4 regions of the Rahnella sp. CJA17(1/100) genome follow, and region 1 is predicted to be linked to each of the others. Evidence: predicted binding sites of a transcription regulator. Region 1 holds the regulator's gene; each other region holds the start of a gene.

What was found. Region 1 encodes PhoB, which activates phosphate uptake and scavenging genes when phosphate is short. Its sites were predicted from a motif close to CTGTCATAAAACTGNCNNAT; they were not measured.
Region 2: a site for PhoB is predicted at 1,269-1,288, ahead of pitA (inorganic phosphate transporter PitA). Genes of this name have one in related genera too.
Region 3: a site for PhoB is predicted at 1,579-1,598, ahead of phoA (alkaline phosphatase). Genes of this name have one in related genera too.
Region 4: a site for PhoB is predicted at 1,554-1,573, ahead of opgB (phosphatidylglycerol--membrane-oligosaccharide glycerophosphotransferase). Genes of this name have one in related genera too.

What each region holds. Positions count from the first base shown of each region.
Region 1 covers NZ_CAWOJA010000010.1:54,279-57,492, forward strand. Annotated here, with positions in the region: gene sbcC (exonuclease subunit SbcC) at 1-247, opposite strand, end outside; gene sbcD (exonuclease subunit SbcD) at 244-1,482, opposite strand; gene phoB (phosphate response regulator transcription factor PhoB) at 1,710-2,399, shown strand; gene phoR (phosphate regulon sensor histidine kinase PhoR) at 2,422-3,214, shown strand, end outside.
Region 2 covers NZ_CAWOJA010000003.1:7,161-10,374, forward strand. Annotated here, with positions in the region: gene pitA (inorganic phosphate transporter PitA) at 1-1,197, opposite strand, end outside; gene AACU55_RS01780 (NAD(P)/FAD-dependent oxidoreductase) at 1,509-2,708, shown strand; gene AACU55_RS01785 (hypothetical protein) at 3,148-3,214, shown strand, end outside.
Region 3 covers NZ_CAWOJA010000020.1:15,590-18,803, reverse strand. Annotated here, with positions in the region: gene AACU55_RS11110 (L,D-transpeptidase family protein) at 1-890, shown strand, start outside; gene phoA (alkaline phosphatase) at 1,680-3,110, shown strand.
Region 4 covers NZ_CAWOJA010000006.1:108,092-111,305, forward strand. Annotated here, with positions in the region: gene opgB (phosphatidylglycerol--membrane-oligosaccharide glycerophosphotransferase) at 1-1,321, opposite strand, end outside; gene AACU55_RS04295 (ABC transporter ATP-binding protein) at 1,741-2,457, opposite strand; gene AACU55_RS04300 (ABC transporter ATP-binding protein) at 2,454-3,214, opposite strand, start outside.

The DNA.
Region 1 (3,214 bases):
CCACTTCGGCCAGCGATTCTGCGGTGTGGCGGGTCATCAGTTCATTCTGGCTTGGTGTAATGTTCAGCCTTGGCGTCTGATGATAAAGCGCCAGACAAATGGCATCGAGCAGGGTGGTTTTCCCCGCACCGGTCGGACCTGTGATGGCGAATAATCCGTTGCTGGCAAACGGCTCGGCGGTGAAATCAATTTTCCATTCGCCTTCCAGCGAGTTCAGGTTTTTTAAACGCAGGCTGAGAATTTTCATTGTGCGCCGTCCTCCGCGTTCTGACCGTTGTTAACCTGTTCAACCACCTGCGCAAACAACGTGCGCATCCGAGCCTGACGCGGCTCGTCAGGGTCCGGTTCCAGCGCCAGTCGTCGTTCAAACACGTCGCTGACGCTCAGTTCGCTGAGGGTTTCTTTTTCCTGCTGCTCAATACTGTTGATGCGCTGTTCTTTGCTGCGGCGTAACAGCACGACTTCTACCGGCAGATCTTCCGTCAGCGCCTGAATGCGTCGCTGGATGTCGCTGAGATAATCCTGGGTGGAGACTTCAATATCGAGCCACACCGGTTTGGCCGGATCACCGCCTTCGAACTGTGCCAGTTGGTGTTCAATCTCCACCAGCGAGCCTTTGATTATCTGCATCGGCTGGAAAACCGGGATTTCCAGTGTGTCGATGGCGTTGAGCGTCGCACCATCAAAATCAAGTAAGTACACACTTTTAGCTTTGCTCAGTTCGTCAAAACTCAGGGCAATCGGCGAGCCGCTGTAACGGATATGTTCGGTTTTGGCGACGCATTGTGCACGGTGAATATGACCCAGTGCCACATAATCGACCGGCGGAAAGGCCTGCGCCGGAAACGCATCGAGCGTACCTATATAGATGTCGCGCACGGAATCAGAGGTACTGACGCCGACAGTCGTCAGATGGCCGGTCGCAATAATAGGCAGCGGCATGCCCAGTTCGTCACGTCTGGCCTGAGCAGCCTGCCAGAGCGCGTCATAATGCGCGGCGATGGCTTCCTGCAATGCCAGTTGCTTGTCGCTGCCGGACTGTCCCGCCTGGCTGGCGAGCAGATCACGCGGGCGTAAAAACGGGATAGCGCACAGTATCGCGCCGGGTTTCCCGTCACGCTGACTGAGCACTAAAATCTGTTCAGAAAGGTTTTCACCGACGGTGGCAATCACCCGCGTATTCAGGCAGGACAGGAGCTCGCGCGATTCATTGAGCGTGGCGACAGAATCGTGGTTACCAGCCAGCACCACCAGCTGGCAGCCGGTTTGCTGTAATTCCACCACGAAGCGGTTATACAATTCTCGGGCATAACTGGGTGGGGAACCTGTGTCGAAAATATCGCCCGCGACAATCACGGCGTCGACCTGATGTTGTTGCACCTGACCGGTCAGCCAGCGCAAAAATGCCTGATGTTCGGCTGCACGGCTTTTAGTGAAAAAGTACTGGCCGAGGTGCCAGTCTGACGTGTGGATCAGGCGCATGAGACTCCCGTATGAACCCTGGATGACGACAATGGGGTAAAGTATAAACGTCGGCAGGGGAAGCTGTCCCCGATAAATCAGACCAATTTCAGCAAGATGGCCGGAAATTATCTGTCATAGTTGACTGTAATGAACCATTCTTTTCATTCATAAATCTGTCACAAAACTGACGCATAATGGCGCCCGCAATCAAATAAAAGATCGCTAACCTATTGGCAGGACCTACGATGGCTAGACGTATATTGGTGGTTGAAGACGAAGCTCCAATCCGTGAAATGGTGTGTTTTGTACTGGAACAAAATGGCTATCAGGCCGTAGAAGCTGAGGATTTTGATTCAGCGATTGGGCAGCTTGTTGAACCTTACCCTGAACTGATCCTGCTTGACTGGATGTTACCTGGCGGTTCCGGTATTCAGTTTATTAAGCATCTTAAACGTGAGGCACTGACCCGCGAAATTCCGGTGATGATGCTGACCGCACGCGGTGAAGAAGAAGATCGGGTGCGCGGCCTTGAAGTGGGTGCCGATGATTACATCACCAAACCGTTTTCTCCGAAAGAACTGGTTGCCCGCATTAAAGCCGTGATGCGTCGCATCTCGCCAATGGCGGTGGAAGAAGTAATCGACATGCAGGGTTTAAGCCTGGATCCGTCGTCTCACCGGGTGATGGCCAACGAGCAGGCGCTCGATATGGGGCCGACCGAATTTAAGTTATTACACTTCTTTATGACCCATTCCGAACGTGTATACAGCCGCGAACAGTTGCTCAATAACGTCTGGGGCACTAACGTTTATGTGGAAGATCGCACGGTTGACGTGCATATTCGTCGTTTACGTAAGGCGCTGGAAACCAGTGGACATGACAGAATGATCCAGACTGTTCGTGGTACCGGATACCGTTTTTCAACGCGTTATTGAGCCCTCACAGCGGAGAATCTGTGTGCTAGAACGTTTGTCATGGAAACGACTGGCGGGTGAATTGTTTCTCTTTTGCCTGCCAGCGTTAATTCTCGGTATTTTCGTCGGCCATTTCGGCTGGCTCCTCCTGGTGTCGCTGATGGCGGCACTGGGCTGGAATTATTACAACCAGCTTAAACTCTCTCACTGGCTGTGGCTCGACCGCAGCATTACGCCGCCGAATGGGCGCTGGAGCTGGGAGCCGCTGTTTTACGGGCTGAACCAGATGCAGATGCGCAACCGGCGTCGCCGTCGCGAATTAGGCCAGCTCATCAAACGTTTTCGCAGCGGTGCCGAATCGCTGCCGGATGCCGTGGTGCTGACCACTGAAGAAGGCAATATTTTCTGGTGTAACGGACTGGCGCAGGATTTGCTCGGTTTCCGCTGGCCGGAAGATAACGGGCAACATATCTTCAACCTGCTGCGTTATCCGGAATTCCGGCTGTGGATCCAGACCCGCGATTTCAGCCGGGCGCTGAATTTACAACTCAATAATGAGCATTATGTCGAGTTTCGCGTCATGCCTTATTCCGAAGGACAACTGCTGATGGTGGCACGCGACGTGACCCAGATGCGTCAGCTTGAAGGCGCACGGCGTAACTTCTTCGCTAACGTCAGTCATGAACTGAGAACCCCATTGACGGTATTGCAGGGGTATCTGGAAATGATGGAAGACGCCAAGCTGGAAGAGCCTTTCCGCACTAAAGCGCTGGATACCATGCAGGAACAGACGCGGCGGATGGACGGGCTGGTGAAGCAGCTGCTGACGCTGTCGA
Region 2 (3,214 bases), on a different contig from region 1:
ACCCAGCGCCAGTGCCAGTGCCACAGCGATAATGATCCAGATAGGCGCGTATTCAACGGTTTGCAGAATGTCTGTTTTCAGCTCGCCGAGGAAGCGTTTGTCTGCAGGAGAGGTTTCCGGCAGCTTGGCCACTTTATCCGCAGTATCAGAAACACACATCAGCAGGCGACGCATATGGCTGCGTTCTTCCGGTGCCAGGTCGCTGTAAGACTGAAGATTGGTCAGCAGGGTTTGCGCGCGGCCGATAGCGTCAAGTGCGTGGCTGCTGTCGCAGTGGAACACTTTAGGCTCATCGGTCGGTGCGATATTGACGTCCGGTGCCGGCACCATTGGCGTCTGTGCAACCACGTGCGGCACGGCATCAACATGTTGCTGATAATACTGGCCGAGGTGAGTCACGGCGTCGCGGGTACGGGTAATGTCGTAACCGGTCGCGTTCATATTCACCACAAAACCGGCTGGCGCCACGCCAATCAGCACCAGCATGATCAGACCGATACCCTTCTGACCATCGTTAGCGCCGTGAGAGAAACTCACGCCGATAGCCGACAGAATCAGACCGGTACGTGTCCAGAATGGCGGCTTTTTCTTGCCGTCTTTCTTCTCACGTTCCGCTGGTGTCAGGTGGATACGGGCATGTTTCTTATTGCCACTCCAGTAACGGCGCAGCAGGAAAATCATGGTACCGGCGATAATCATCCCGACCAGCGGAGAGATAATCAGCGAAGCAAAAATACCAATCATTTTAGGGATGTTTAACGCATCGACCACGGAAGTGTGAGTCATTAATGCATTGGTCAGCCCTACGCCAATGATGGCGCCGATAAGGGTGTGGGAGCTGGACGCCGGCAGGCCGAAATACCAGGTACCGAGGTTCCAGATGATCGCGGCCAGTAACATAGAGAACACCATGGCAAGGCCATGAGCAGAACCCACATTGAGCAGCAAATCGGTTGGCAGTAAATGAACGATGGCATAGGCCACACTCAAACCACCAAGCAGGACGCCAAAGAAGTTAAATACCCCTGCCATCACGACCGCTAATTGCGAACGCATTGCCCGGGTATAGATGACGGTTGCCACTGCGTTGGCCGTATCATGAAAGCCGTTAATGGCTTCATAGAACAGAACAAACAGTAACGCGAGAATCAATAACGAACCGGTATGAATATCCAATCCGGCAAATAGATGCAGCATAATTGTTACGCCAGTTAGTGGTCATGAACGCCGCGCATTATCTGCGAGAACAGGGGGACGGGAAAAGGAAAATATGACATTTTTTTGACTAAAAACAGTTCAATGTTTGGCTTTATTTCAATTAAGTATTTATCTATCAATATGTTATTCCTCCTTTGAACGCAGAAACATTTACTTACGACGTCCGGCAAGCAGTCTGTCTGGCTGGTTTAACAGCCCTCCGTCCCTTACAATCCGCGACTCAAAGCCCCGGTTAACAGGGCAAACCTTATCTAAAACGTAGTTGAATTTCCGGAAAAGAGAGGCCAAAAGTGGAACAGGTTGATGTGGTAGTCATTGGTGCAGGTGCGGCAGGCATGTTCTGCGCAGCACAGGCCGGACAGGGTGGCTGCCGTGTTCTGCTGCTGGATAACGGCAAAAAAACCGGGCGAAAAATTCTGATGTCAGGCGGCGGACGCTGCAATTTCACCAACCTTTATGCCGAACCCGCTGCCTATCTTTCCGAAAACCCGCATTTCTGTAAATCCGCGCTGGCACGTTACACTCAGTGGGATTTCATCGATATGGTCAACCGTTACGGCATCGCCTGGCACGAGAAAACGCTCGGGCAGCTATTCTGCGACGACTCGGCACAGCAAATTGTCGCCATGCTCGATAAAGAATGCGAGCAGGGCAATGTCGATGTGCGCTTGCGCAGCGAGATTTCCGACGTGCAGAAAACCGAAAATGGCTTTGTTATCAAAGTGAATGGCTCAACTGTAAGCACTCACTCACTTGTTATTGCCAGCGGCGGGCTTTCCATGCCAGGGCTGGGCGCGACACCCTTCGGTTACCGTCTGGCGGAACAGTTTGGCCTGAAAGTGCTGCCGACCCGCGCCGGTCTGGTGCCATTTACCCTGCACAAGCCGCTGCTCGATCACTTGCAGACGCTTTCCGGGGTGTCAGTCCCGGCGGTGCTTACTGCTGAAGACGGCACTGTCTTCCGTGAAAGCATTCTTTTTACCCATCGTGGCATGTCCGGCCCGGCCGTTTTACAGCTTTCCAGTTACTGGCAGCCTGGCGAGTTTGTGAGCGTTAACTTACTTCCTGATGTCGATCTGGCGGCGTTTCTGAATGCACAGCGTCAGGAACACCCAAATCAGAGTCTGAAAAACACGCTGGCGATGCAACTGCCGAAGCGTCTGGTCGAATGCCTGCAAACGCTGGGGCAGTTGCCGGACGTGACGCTGAAACAGCTGAACGTGCCGCAGCAGGCCGAACTGGTTGAGCAACTGCAAAACTGGCAGGTACAGCCGAACGGCACCGAAGGTTACCGCACGGCGGAAGTCACACTCGGCGGCGTCGATACCAAAGAATTATCTTCAAAAACGATGGCGGCAGCGAAAGTCCCCGGCCTGTATTTCATCGGCGAAGTGGTGGATGTGACCGGCTGGCTGGGCGGATACAATTTCCAGTGGGCATGGAGCTCGGCGTGGGCATGTGCGCAGGATCTGGTGGCGGTTCTGGAATAATACAGACGGTGATCTGAATAAATAGTTTGTGATCTAACCTGAATTTGAGACATTAAAGTTCGTGATCTAGAGCACCTCTACAAAAAATCTAATTTTGATGTCAAACAGGACAATCTCCCCCCTCAAAAGCAGAAAAACAGTACATATGGTAGCAGTCGCAGATGGGCGGCATAGCATATGTAGTGTTTAGCGAACGGTTCACGCTGGTGGCATGAGGAAGTTGGGCAGTCTGGGTATAAAGCCCAATTCGGAAAAACTCTATTACGCAGCCTGCCCGTAAACCCGAATCTCACCGGCGAGCAAGGCCGCTGGGGAAATCACAGTGCATCATGAAGCGGGGAGGGCCGGCATGTATAAAGACGAAGCCTCTTTTAATATATCCACTGCCGAAGGGGGAGTATACTCACACGCTGGGAACTGGCTAATAAAAGGAATTAGCATGAGCAATTATGAGGAAATCGCCACACGCATTGCCGATATCATTATTTCACCTGACTCAGTATTAG
Region 3 (3,214 bases), on a different contig from region 1:
TGGTTTTGGCAGTTGCTGCATATAGCCAGGCGTCTTTTGCTGTGGTCTACCCTCTTCCGGCCAATAATGGTCGTCTGGTCGGTGAAAACATCACAGTTACTGTTCCGCAGGGCAGCAGCCTGCCACTGGAACATTTTGCAGCGCAATACCAGATGGGTTTGAGCAACATGCTCGAAGCTAACCCTGGCGTTGACCCGTACCTGCCAACCCCGGGCACCGTGCTGACCATTCCTCAGCAGTTGATCCTGCCGGAAACCCCGCACGAAGGCATCGTGATCAACAGCGCTGAAATGCGTCTGTATTACTACCCGAAAGGCACCAATACTGTGGTCGTGCTGCCGATCGGTATCGGTGAACTGGGCAAAGACACCCCGATGAACTGGGTCACTACCGTTCAGCGTAAAAAAGCCGGTCCGACCTGGACCCCGACGGCGAAAATGCATGAAGAATATGCTTCTCGTGGCGAATTCCTGCCAGCCGTCTTCCCTGCGGGTCCGGACAACCCGATGGGGCTGTACGCGCTGTATGTCGGGCGTCTGTATGCAGTCCACGGCACCAACGCCAATTTCGGTATCGGTTTGCGCGTGAGCCACGGTTGTGTGCGTCTGCGTGATGCTGACATCAAATGGTTGTTCGACAACGTCCCGCAAGGCACCCGCGTTCAGTTCATCAACGAGCCGGTGAAAGCCACCGTGGAACCAGACGGCAAACGTTATATTGAGATCCACAACCCGCTGTCCTCTAACCAGGAAGAGTTTGATTCTCAGCAGCCACTGCCAATCACTCTGGCAGGCAGCGCAAGCAGCGTATCGATGGATCCGGCGGTCAACCAGACTGTTGTTCAGCGCGCTATCGAGATGCGTTCCGGTATGCCGGTACAGATCAATTAATTACGTCTTTGACGCTGTTGTGAAAAAGCCCCGTTCATCGGGGCTTTTTTTTGCATAGTGCCGATGCAAAGGCGGCTTCTCAGTTGCACTGAAAAGCTGACCGAGAAAGTTTCGGTTTCTCAGTTGCGGTGATCACTTATCGGGCAGCGCCGAAACCGCCCAAGAGGGAAACGTGCTTTTTCCCTCTTGGATCTCCCTTCGCTTTTTCAACAAGCGCTTCCGCTCGCTGACTATGTTTCATCAGCCGCAGTGATAGCCGCAAAATCCCGCCGCTGCGCGGTTCCCTTCGTTCGGGTTACAACCCGCGCACAAAGACGCGCGGTTTTCCACCTCTCCTCCGGCGGAATTTTGGAACCGGCCTCAGACTTTTACTTCACAACCTCACTTACTTCATTCTTTAAAAAGTCGCGGGCGATTCAGAAAGCTTGCTGAACGGAGCGGCCTGGAGACCAGAGGCTCCAGGACCGAGTGAAGGAACCGCAAAGCGGCAAGCTTTCCAGCCTGTCACTGCGGCAGCTGAAACATAGCCAGCCAGCGTTAGCGCAGTGAAAGAGCCCGGGATTCTTAAGGGTGGTGGCGATAAGCCACCCTTAAGGCCAGTTTGGGTGGCAACCCAAGGTCTTGACCTTGAAGTTGAAGTTGAAGTTGAAGTTGAAGTTAAACCCCTGCCTCACGGCCAGTCCGGCGCCTGTCATTAAAACGTCACAAGTCTCCCTTAACCTTCCGGTAACAAAAAATATCGATATGTATATTTTTATTTCCGATGGTTTATAAAAAGGAGTTTTGATAATGCAACAATCCGTATCTCTGGTCGCCCGCGCAGTCACTGCCGCCCTGCTGCTTTCCGCTTCTGCCTCCACCCTCGCCGCTGACACCGACACGCTGACCGACCGGGCGGCAAAAGGCGTGCTGACGGAACCGGGCGGTGCCCGTCGTCTGAACGGTGATCAGACTGCAGCGCTGAAAGCCTCGTTATCAGACAAAACGGTGAAAAACGTGATTTTGCTGATTGGCGACGGCATGGGTGATTCTGAAATCACGTCTGCACGTAACTATGCAGAAGGCGCAGGCGGCTATTTCAAAGGCATTGATGCCCTGCCGCTGACAGGTCAGTACACGCATTATTCTCTGGATAAGAAAACGCAAAAACCAAGTTACGTGACCGATTCCGCCGCATCAGCCACTGCCTGGACAACCGGCGTCAAAAGCTATAACGGTGCGATTGGCGTGGATGTAAACGGTAAAGATCACCAGACCATTCTCGAAATTGCCAAAGCGGCGGGTAAAGCCACCGGCAACGTTTCCACCGCTGAATTGCAGGATGCCACACCGGCAGCGCAAATCGCCCATGTCACCTCGCGCAAATGCTACGGCCCGCAAGAAACCGCAGAGAAATGTGCCAGCAACGCCCTGGAAAACGGCGGACGCGGTTCGATCACAGAACAGTTGTTGCAGGCTCGCGCTGATGTCACGCTGGGCGGCGGCAGAAAATCGTTCAGCCAGCTGGCGAAAGCCGGTGAATTTAAGGATAAATCCCTCAAAGAACAGGCGCTGACACAGGGTTATGTCTGGGTGGAAAACGCAGAACAGCTCAGTGCCATCACGCAGGCAGACCAGAAGAAACCGGTTCTTGGCCTGTTCTCCGAAGGCAACATGCCGGTGCGCTGGCAGGGTCCGAAAGCCACTTATCACGGCAACATTGATAAACCGGCTGTCACCTGTGAAGCCAATCCGCAGCGCACCGCTGACATCCCGACGCTTGCCGCCATGACTGAAAAAGCCATCGACTTGCTGAAAGCTAATCAGAACGGTTTCTTCCTGCAGGTTGAAGGCGCATCGATTGATAAACAGGATCACGCCGCTAATCCGTGCGGACAATTCGGTGAAACGGTGGATCTGGATGAGGCCGTGCAAAAAGCGCTGGAGTTCGCCCGTCAGGACGGCAACACGCTGGTTATCGTCACCGCCGACCACGCCCATTCCAGCCAGATTATCGAATCCGATGCCAAAGCCCCCGGTCTGACCCAGACGCTGACCACCAGGGACGGCGCACCGATGACCATCAGTTACGGCAACTCAGAAGATGATTCACAGGGACACACCGGGACGCAGCTGCGTATTGCCGCGTTTGGCCCGCATGCGGCGAATGTGGTGGGTCTGACGGATCAGACGGATTTGTTCTATACCATGCGGGATGCCATGGCGATTAAAGCGCAATAGTTTTGAAGATGAGGGTTTTGCTTTGCTCCTCCCCCGGCGAAGGGGGAGGACGGGAGGGGGTTTTAAGGGTAAATACTGACACTAAAAAAATTTAACTCTTTGAT
Region 4 (3,214 bases), on a different contig from region 1:
CGCCATTATCCAGGGTGCTGCGTTTCGCACCGTTCAGCTCCCCTGCCGGATGACGGCCGTCGAGTACGAAGAACAGGTCTTTACGGTTCTGTTTGGTCAGAATGTTGTAAGCCGTGTTGTTCATCGCCAGATGATCGGAAGACACCACAATGATGGTGTTATCGAAATAACCGGACTTTTTAATCTTATCGATAAATGCGGCAATCAGTTCCTGACTACAGGACACGGCGCTCAGTGACTGGTTGGCTTTACCGTTCACTTTATATTCCTTGCGGGTACAGCCGCGGGAAATAAAGCCGTCCGGATGATGCGTATCAACGGTCAGCGTGAACAGTGAGAACGGCTTACCTTCCTGACTCAGCGTCACGAATTTTTTGTACACCTCATCCAGCAAGGTGTCGTCATACCAGCCCCAGTCATTTTTATAAGACGGGTCCGCCACAGTCGGACGCAATTCGTTGTAACCATAAAGATGGTCGAAACCATGGGATTTCAGGAAGGTCCCTTTGCCTGCGAAAGCCAGTTCAGCGCCCTGATAGAAATAGTTGGTATAACCTGCACCTTTGAGCACATCGCCAAGACAGACGTTTTCAGGGTAGAAAGTCGCCAGTGCGCTGGAGGCATTACCATCAAACGGCGCAAACAGCGGGATCCCACACTGAGAAGCCACCATACCTGCAATGGTATAGCCAGTGCCCGGCAACTGTTTGGTGTTTGTGAAATCGGTACTCTGCGCTTTATGGCGATTTAATTCGGTGGTCAGGCCGGGGAAGACTTTGTCATCAAAATACGTGCGTTCCAGGCTCTCGCCGTAGATATAAACCAGGTTAGGCTTTTTCGCGCCTTTAATGGCTTTTTCGGGCACTTTGTAATAGGTACTAAAATCTGCACCACTGCCTGAGATTTGCGTTTTGACCAGACGGGAGATGTTCTGGAATGCCTGTGTGGAACCGACAGAAAAGACCGCCAGCACCACGGCCAGCGCACTGTAGACCGCGCTGCTGTTTTTGGCACGACGCTGCTTCAGCCCCCACGCCAGCAAAGCAAATACGCTGACAAGCCCTGCCAGTAAACCGATAAACGGCAGGATATATTTATTGAGCCCCGCCCCTTTCAGGCTACTGGTGACGGTATATAACACCGCGTCCGTGATGCCTTCACCGGTGAAATAATTGCTGCCGATCAGGATGACGTTAAGAATGACGTAAAGCCCGAGGAAAAACAGCACCAGTGAAAACCAGACACGGCTGGCCGACGCCCGCGTGACGTAGAGAAAAATAGAAGAAAGAAATAATACGAAGGAAATTATCTCAGAAGCCATTTCAGCACCCTGTCTGATTTAAACAATAAACTCTACGACCCATTTCTGCTGTTTTGCGAGCAGCGCCGACGGTTCAACTCATCGAGCGAATGACCCGTTTGTCATTCACTTACTTCATCCCTGAGACAGGAAAATTCATGCCAAAAACGGATAGCGCTATATAGCCTGTTGATCCTGGTGGGTCAACGCCTTAACACGGCTTCAGGCCACTGATGTGCCCAAAAAAACTGACGTTTTACAAATTCATGACAGCTAATTCCGCATGATACCTCAGAAAATTAACTTTCCGGTCACCTTTCTGTAAGAATTGCATGATAGCGGAATACTGTGGGCGAAATGTGGAGGCAGGTTGAAAATGCGGAAAAAAGTTGGCGGGAACGCCCGCAATACGGGGTATCGCGGGCATTGAAGATGAAAAATCAGATTCCTCCGAGATAAGCTTTCCGCACCTCCTGATTATGTAAAAGTTCCTCGCCTGAACCGCTAAGACGAATTTGTCCGTTGACCATCACATAACCCCGGTCAGAAAGCCTGAGCGCATGATGCGCATTTTGCTCCACCAGAAAGATAGTCATGCCGTTTTTTGCCAGTTCGCGTAAGGTCTGGAAAATCTGTTTAACGATAATAGGCGCCAGCCCAAGACTCGGTTCATCGAGCAGTAACAGCTTCGGGCGACTCATCAGCGCACGAGCAATGGCCAGCATTTGCTGTTCACCACCGGACATGGTCATCGCCCGTTGTTTACGGCGTTCCTTCAGGCGCGGGAATAACTCAAACATGGTGTGCAGATCTTCTGCCGCGTGTTTATTCCCGACGGGAATGGTGCCCATCAGCAGGTTTTCTTCCACGGTCATATCCGGAAAAACACGTCGCCCTTCCGGCGATTGCGCTATGCCAGCCGAAGCCACAAAGTGTGTCGATTTGCGGCTGATATCTTCCCCGCGAAACAGGATCTGCCCGCTCTGTATACGTGGCTGGCCGAATATCGACATCAGCAGCGTTGATTTCCCGGCACCGTTGGCACCAATCAACGCCACCGTTTCCCCCTCATGCACCTGCAAAGAGACCTGCTGTAATGCCTGAATCGCCCCGTAATACACATTCACATCACGAAATTCCAGCATCGCGTCGCTCATAAGCTGACCTCGTCGTCTTCATCAGCACCCAGATACGCGGCAATGACTTTCTCATCGTTCTGAATAGCCTGCGGTATTCCTTCGGCAATCACGTCGCCGTGGTCGAGCACGATAATGTGGTCGGAAATGTCCATCACCATGCCCATATCATGTTCGATCAGCAGCACGGTGATGTCGTGATGATCGCGCAGGAAGCGGATAATTTTGCTCAGCGTACGTGTTTCAACCGGATTCAGACCGGCTGCCGGTTCGTCCAGGCAAATCATTTCCGGCGCGGTACACATCGCACGGGCGATTTCCAGCCGGCGCTGCTGACCGTAAGACATTTCCCCTGCCAGCCGGTTGGCACAATCCACCAGTTCCACCACTTCCAGCCAGTAAAATGCGCGGTCCAGCGCCTGATTTTCCGCACGGCGATAACCCGGCGTATTGAGCACACCGGCAATCAGGTTGCGGTTGGTTTGCATGTGCTGAGCGACCAGCAGATTTTCAACCACCGACATTTCACGAAACAGCCGGATATTCTGAAAGGTACGCGCCAGCCCGGCGCGGTTAACCAGGTGTGTACCGCCGAACATTTTGTAGAAAATGCGTTTGCCCAGTTGCGCCGGTTTTATCCAGTCATCAGGCTGAAATTTCTGCCCGAGCACCTGGATTACATTGGTCGTCCGGCGGCGCGTATTGAGCAAAATATTGCCGCCGGACGCTTTATAAAAACCTGTCAGGCAATTAAATACCGTGGTTTTTCCTGCGCCGT